2 regions of the Alteromonas sp. P256 genome follow, and region 2 is predicted to be linked to the other one. Evidence: predicted binding sites of a transcription regulator. Region 2 holds the regulator's gene; the other holds the start of a gene.
What was found. Region 2 encodes FNR, which switches genes on or off when oxygen is low (the NO sensors DNR and NnrR bind a similar motif). Its sites were predicted from a motif close to TTGATCTAGATCAA; they were not measured.

Region 1: a site for FNR is predicted at 1,840-1,853, ahead of apt (adenine phosphoribosyltransferase). Genes of this name have one in related genera too.

What each region holds. Positions count from the first base shown of each region.
Region 1 covers NZ_JAZETM010000014.1:1,676-5,101, forward strand. The annotation lists gene V7R39_RS16290 (HvfB family MNIO-type RiPP peptide maturase) at 1-810, shown strand, start outside; gene V7R39_RS16295 (HvfC family RiPP maturation protein) at 810-1,568, shown strand; gene apt (adenine phosphoribosyltransferase) at 1,904-2,440, shown strand; gene dnaX (DNA polymerase III subunit gamma/tau) at 2,533-3,426, shown strand, end outside.
Region 2 covers NZ_JAZETM010000003.1:368,352-371,777, forward strand. The annotation lists gene uspE (universal stress protein UspE) at 1-856, opposite strand, end outside; gene fnr (fumarate/nitrate reduction transcriptional regulator Fnr) at 974-1,714, opposite strand; gene V7R39_RS07335 (sulfite exporter TauE/SafE family protein) at 1,762-2,421, opposite strand; gene ccoS (cbb3-type cytochrome oxidase assembly protein CcoS) at 2,408-2,623, opposite strand; gene V7R39_RS07345 (heavy metal translocating P-type ATPase) at 2,625-3,426, opposite strand, start outside.

The DNA of each region.
Region 1 (3,426 bases), on a different contig from region 2:
ATGCTTGACGAACTATTCCCTACACTTCCTAAAGAAGTCGACTTTTGGGAAGTGGCGCCAGAAAACTGGATCCCTCTTGGTGGCATTTATCAAAAACAATTTAAACAGGCCACTGCACAAGCACCATTTAGTACTCATGGACTGTCTCTTTCGATAGGCAGCAGTGATAAGCTTGATGTTGAGTTTATAAAAACCGTGAAGCAGTTCTTAGATGCCAATAACATAGGCCTATACAGCGAGCATTTAAGCTATTGTTCTGGAAACGGTCATATGTATGATTTGATGCCTATTCCATTTACTGAAGAGGCGGTTAAGCACGTTGTTGCTAGGGTTAAGCAAGTGCAGGACATTCTTGAAAGGCCCCTTGTCTTAGAAAATGTTTCTTATTATGTCGCGCCAGATCAGGTTATCTCTGAACTTGAATTCACCAACGCAGTTTTATCTGAGTCTGGCTGCTCTATGTTGCTAGACGTCAATAATGTTTACGTAAACAGTATTAATCATAACTATTCCCCACATGAGTTTATTAAAGGGCTGCCGTCTCACAAAATAGTTTACGGTCACATTGCGGGGCATTACGACGAGGCTGCAGATTTAAAAGTGGATACACACGGTGCCGATGTTATTGAACCAGTATGGGAGCTATTAGACTATGCCTATAGCGCACATGGCGTTTACCCCACTTTGCTAGAGCGTGACTTCAATATCCCCTGTGTGGATAATTTACTCAACGAAGTGCGTAAAATTAAAGCAATACAGTCAAAACACGCGTCTTCTGGAATTAATTCTTCAAGTAAGGGAGTTGCTTGATGCCATCGTTACAACAAAGCCAGGGTGAATTTGTACAGGCGATAAAAGACCCTTCAACTTTTATACCTAAGGATGAAGAGTACGCCAGACGAATGAAAATCTATCAGTCGCTATTTTTCAGCAACATAAATGGTTTTGTTAGCTCAGCACTTCCAGTTTTAAAATCTATCATCATTGCTCAATTTGGCGAAAACCAATGGGAGCAAGTAATCGGTCAGTTCTTTATTGAGCACCAGTGCAGGTCTCCTTACTTTAATGAAATAAGTAAAGAGTTTGTTGAGTACCTAGCGACATCTCCCGCCTTTGGTTTTGAACTACCATCGTTTTCTTGTGAGCTAGCCCACTATGAATGGTTAGAGTTAGATGTGGCAACGCGTAGAAGTAGTGAAAACAACGCGTATTACAAACCAGGACAAAACATTGAGGAAGTGAAAGTTTCACCATTTGCCACGTTAGCGTCATATTCGTACGCAGTTCACCTTATAGGTCCTGATCATATGCCCGACAGTCCATCTGAAGTGCCACACAATTATGTCGTGTATCGAGATGAAGAATATCAAGTTCAATTTGTTCATTTAACCGCTATGACTGCTATGCTGGTACATACCATAGAGGGAGCTGAAGAAGGCATTTCATTAGCGGTATTAGCTAACCAACTCATTGAGCAGGCGCCAAGTATTCCTCAGTCAACGCTTACAGCGGGAATGGAACAAACTGTCATCGACTTACTGCAAAAGCGGATATTAATGCTGGCATAAGCCTGCAAAATATATAAATACAGACGGCATAGTGTTTAATTTTTTATCGTTTGAAGTGTCCATTATTAACTTTACTTACCAACTGTATTTATTGTGAGCGTTTAACTATATTAGCGCTGTCAATCGGGCTTGCTTTCGATTAACATTTACAACCATTTTTTTGTTCACAATTATTGTTTAGGTAGTGCATATGGCTGACAATGAAGATTTTAAAGAAGTTTATAACAAATGGTACTTCTTGGCCTCATTAGTAACTTTACTCGCTTTTCCGTTGATGCATATCATCGCCGGTTGGTTCACATTCTGGTTATAAAGCAGACATATAAGGTATTATCGTGACTGCAGAATATATAAAATCAGTAGTGAAAACCGTTCCTGACTATCCAAAGCCAGGCATATTATTTAGAGATGTAACTAGCGTTTTGGAAGATCACAAGGCGTTCAAAAGCTGTATCTCATTACTTGTTGAAAAGTATCAGGGCATGGGATTTACAAAGATCGCAGGCACTGAAGCTCGCGGCTTTTTGTTTGGCGCGCCTTTAGCAATTGAAATGGGTATCGGGTTTATCCCAGTACGCAAACCTAATAAGCTGCCCAGAGAAGTCGTAAGTGAAAGCTACGAGCTAGAATACGGCACAGATACGTTACAAATTCATCGCGATGCAATTGTCCCTGGCGACAAGGTATTGTTGATTGATGATCTTCTTGCTACCGGCGGAACTATCGCTGCATCAGCGAAGCTTATTCGCTCATTGGGTGGTGAGTTAAATCACGCTGGGTTCGTTATTAATCTACCCGATTTAGGTGGTCATAAAAAATTGACCGAACTAAACATTGAAAGCTATTCAATTTGCGAGTTTGAAGGCGAGTAGTTAGCCATTCAAAAGGGCGCAAGAAAGCCGCAATAAGGCGTGATTAAGCTTGATGAGGCAAAACAAGGCGTGATGAGGCAAAGAGTACAGTAATGAGTTATCAGGTATTAGCAAGGAAATGGCGACCAGGGAAGTTCGGTGAACTTGTCGGCCAAGAGCATGTGGTGTCAGCCATTTCAAATGCCTTAGATAACGATCGTTTGCATCACGCTTATCTGTTCACCGGCACACGAGGCGTAGGAAAAACGACAATAGCGCGTATTTTTTCTAAAAGCTTAAATTGTGAAGAAGGCCAAGGAGCTAATCCTTGCGGACAGTGCCATACGTGCAAAGAAATTGAGCAAGGAAATTACGTTGATTTGCTCGAGATTGATGCGGCATCAAGAACGAAAGTAGAAGATACGCGAGAGCTTCTGGACAATGTGCAGTACAAGCCAACTCGTGGCCGCTACAAGGTGTACCTTATCGATGAGGTACACATGCTCTCGAAACACAGTTTCAACGCGTTGTTAAAGACGCTGGAAGAGCCGCCTCCTCACGTAAAATTCCTGTTGGCGACCACCGATCCACAAAAGCTGCCCATCACCATTTTATCTCGCTGTCTTCAGTTTAATCTTAAGGCTATGTCGCGAGAGCAAATTGTTGGTCAACTTACTCACATTCTAGAGCAGGAGCAATTGAGCTTCGAGCCTCAAGCGCTGTCGCTGCTTGCAAGAGCCGCACAAGGCAGTATGCGTGACGCGCTCAGTTTAACTGACCAGGCCATAGCGCAAGGCGGAAACCAAGTAACTGCATCGGTGGTTACTGACATGCTTGGTTTAATGGACAAAAACCAGCTGCTCAAAATTATCAATGCGGTGGTAAATAAAACTCCCAATGATGTGATTCAGTTGGTCAACGACTTGGCTGAGCAGGCGCCAGATTACGACAATGTTCATGGTGAATTGGCGAGCCTACTCCATCAGATAGCCTTGACCCAATGGGTG
Region 2 (3,426 bases):
TAACATGTTCTGCGGTATTGCCAATCAGCGCGGCCGATATGCCAACCCGTCCAACGGTGCCAATGATCACCAACTCAGCATCTATCTCTTTAGCAACTTGAGGGATAACACGTTCAGGTAACCCTTCTTTCACAATACATTTGTTAGGGGCTATACCGTGCTTAGCTGCATGGGCATCCATTTCATCAAGGTGATGATTTTTGACTGCGCTGTGGTATTTTTCTGAATCAAACTCGGGAACCTCTATGGCAATGTTGAGAGGAGTGGCGGGGTAGCTATTGACCAAATTAACATGGCCTTTTAACAGCCGAGCATACTCATTGGCTATGTTGGTTATTTTGTCATTCAGGGCTTCGTGTTCTTCATCTTCGCTGCCCACGTTCACCGCCGCAATTATCTCACCATTTTTAGGCCAGTCATGGTCTTTTACTAACAACACTGGGCGAGGGCATTTTCTCATGAGATGCCAGTCGGTTGGCGTGAATATAACAGAGGCTAGGTCATCGTGATTTTTTGTTGCTTTGACGACTAAGTCTATTTGGTTGTTCAGCGCGTAGTAAATGATGGATTCGTACGCTTTACTGTTCCACTCAACAACGATGTCGATATTGGAAAAACCTTGCTCTTTGAGCTGCTGTGACAGCCGCTTAGATTGGTCTTTAGTCACAGCATCGCGCATGGTATCGCGCTCATCAACGCTTAGCATGGTGGTCATATCGTAAGAAAGGTCGTATACAACCATTAGCGCAGTAACCGTTGCACCTGTTTTTCTGGCAACTTCTAGTGCGCGGCTTAACGCAGGTTGGTTGTCGCGCTCTGCATCGAGAACCGCTAAAATGTGATTACACTCAATCATAACTTCTCCTTCCTATGAAGCTTCTCATTAAGTGTAATAGACAATAGGGAAAATGTGGCTTGTTTTAGATCAAAAATTTAACATATTCATCTTTGCCTTTTACGAAAACAACACGCACTACCCATTGCAAACAATGCTCGGCCCTTTAAGCGCGGAGACTTTGCCGTCGATAGCATCAAAATCGAGTATGGTGATCAGTTTGCCATCCACTTTAATTAGCCCTTCTTTTTGAAAACGACTCAGTAACCGACTAATAGTCTCAATAGTCAGGCCTAAGTAATTCCCAATTTCGTTGCGGGTCATGGTTAAGTGAAATTCTCTGTGAGAGAAACCACGCTCTTCAAAACGCTGAGACAAGTGAGATATAAAATAAAGCAGACGTTCTTCGGCAGTGCGTTTATTGAGCAACATAATCATATCGTGGTCTTGCTTTATTTCAGCACTCATAAAACTCATGATTTGATGGCGAAGCTTCGGAAACTGAACAGACATTTCATCAAGGGTGTCGTAGGGAAGCTCACAAACCATGGCCGTTTCGAGCGCCTGGGTGTAGCTTTGATGTCTACTTTCGCGAAGCGCATCGAAACCCACAATATCACCAGGGAAATGAAAACCGGTTATTTGTTCTTCACCATCTGAGTTAGTCACAAATGATTTAAACGATCCGGTTCTTACTGCAAATAATGACGTAAACGTGTCGCCGTTATTAATTAATGTGTCACCTTTGTGCAGCGGCTTTTTGCGTTCGATAATATCATCGAGAGATTCAATCTCGGTTTTATTCAATGCCACAGGTAAACACAAGTGACTGAAGCTGCAGTTTTGGCAGTGGATAGAGAAACCGCTTCCTTTGCTCATAATTTCTATTCTCTTAAAGTTCACACCCCTAAATGGTACAACATCATTTAGGATAATGCGCTATAAATAAGATAAGCCGCATATAAGGCCATGGCAATGGCAATGTATTGTCGAACAGCACTATGCTTAAACCCCTGAATAATATACTGGCTACCGGTGCTTACAGCAAGCAAGGTTGGAAGTGTACCCAGCCCAAAACACAACATGATACCAGCGCCTTGAATCGCTGAGCCTGCCGCGAGAGACCAGGTTAAAGTGGAATAAACTAGGCCACACGGTAACCAGCCCCAAATAAACCCATAGGGTATGGCACTAAAAGGGGTTTTAAAGGGGAGAAATCGTTTTGAAACCGGCTGGATATAGCGAAATAGATGTTTGCCCACACTCTCAAGCGCAGTAAGCCCTGTCCACCATTTTCCTAAATAGCATGCCAATAAAAATACCATAACGGCACTTAAAATGGACAACGCATAGCTGGCCACGGGTACAAAGTCGGAAGCCATTTTGCCTAAGGCTCCGGTGATTGCGCCTGCGAGGGTGTAGCTGATAATACGACCAATGTTGTATGCAAGAGTGAAGGGAAGTGCAGGTTTATCTTTTGGCGTTACCATTCTAAGCGCCGATACAATGCCACCGCACATTCCAACGCAGTGTACTCCGCCGGCTAAGCCAATCAAAAATGCAGAAAAGTAATTAATCTGATCCATGCTTATCTTGTTCTTGCTGAAGCTTTTTGCGTTGTTCGGCCAGCTTCTTTTCTTCAGGCGGTAAGTCGTCATCAAACAAAATGCTGTAACCTTGTCGGTTTAAGTCTTCAAACTGATTTGATTTAACAGCCCAAAAAAAGATAACGATCGCAAGAGCAACAATGATAATCGCAATGGGTATTAAGACATAAATAATGCTCATGTTATTTGCTCAATAATCGTGTTGAATTTGTAACCACAATGATACTGCTTAACGACATTCCTACAACAGCCATCCAGGGGGAAAGTAAACCCGAAACGGCAAAGGGTAGAATGATAATGTTATACAGCACAGACCAACCAATGTTTTGGCGAATTTTTTTCCGGGTTTGGTGCGCTGTATCGATAAGCGCCGGTACAGACAATAACTGATCGCCCAACAAGATAACATCTGCGGCGGTTTTAGCCACATCAGTGGCGTTGCCTACAGCCACTGCAACGTCGGCACTGGCCAATACTGGCGCGTCGTTAATGCCATCGCCCATCATCAACACTTTTTTGCCTTGTGACTGAAGCGTTTGAACCTCCGCGTATTTCTGTTCAGGAGTAAGACCGCCCAAGGCGACAGATACGGGCAGTGAGGCAGTAAGGTCGTCTACGTTTTGCTGCGTGTCTCCACTAAGCACAACCAACAGGTTTGTTAAAGCCAAAGCTTCTAGGGTCGATTTGGTATCATCACGTAGCGTATCGCTTACTTCAAAGGCTGCAACCAGTTTCCCCTTTGTCGCTAAATATACATTGGCGGCGATGGGAATACTTTCGTTACTTGATGAGTTAACACCACAAAAGACAGCTGAACCCATTTCAAAAGCAACGTCGTTGACTTCGCCACTTATTCCGCCACCAGGTGTCACGGTAAATTGAGAGACTTTGTGCTTCACGTCATCAGAAAATGCGTGTGCGATAGGGTGCTCAGAGCGTGATTCTAGTGCCGAGGCAATTTCCCAAGCCCGCTGACTGTCTACA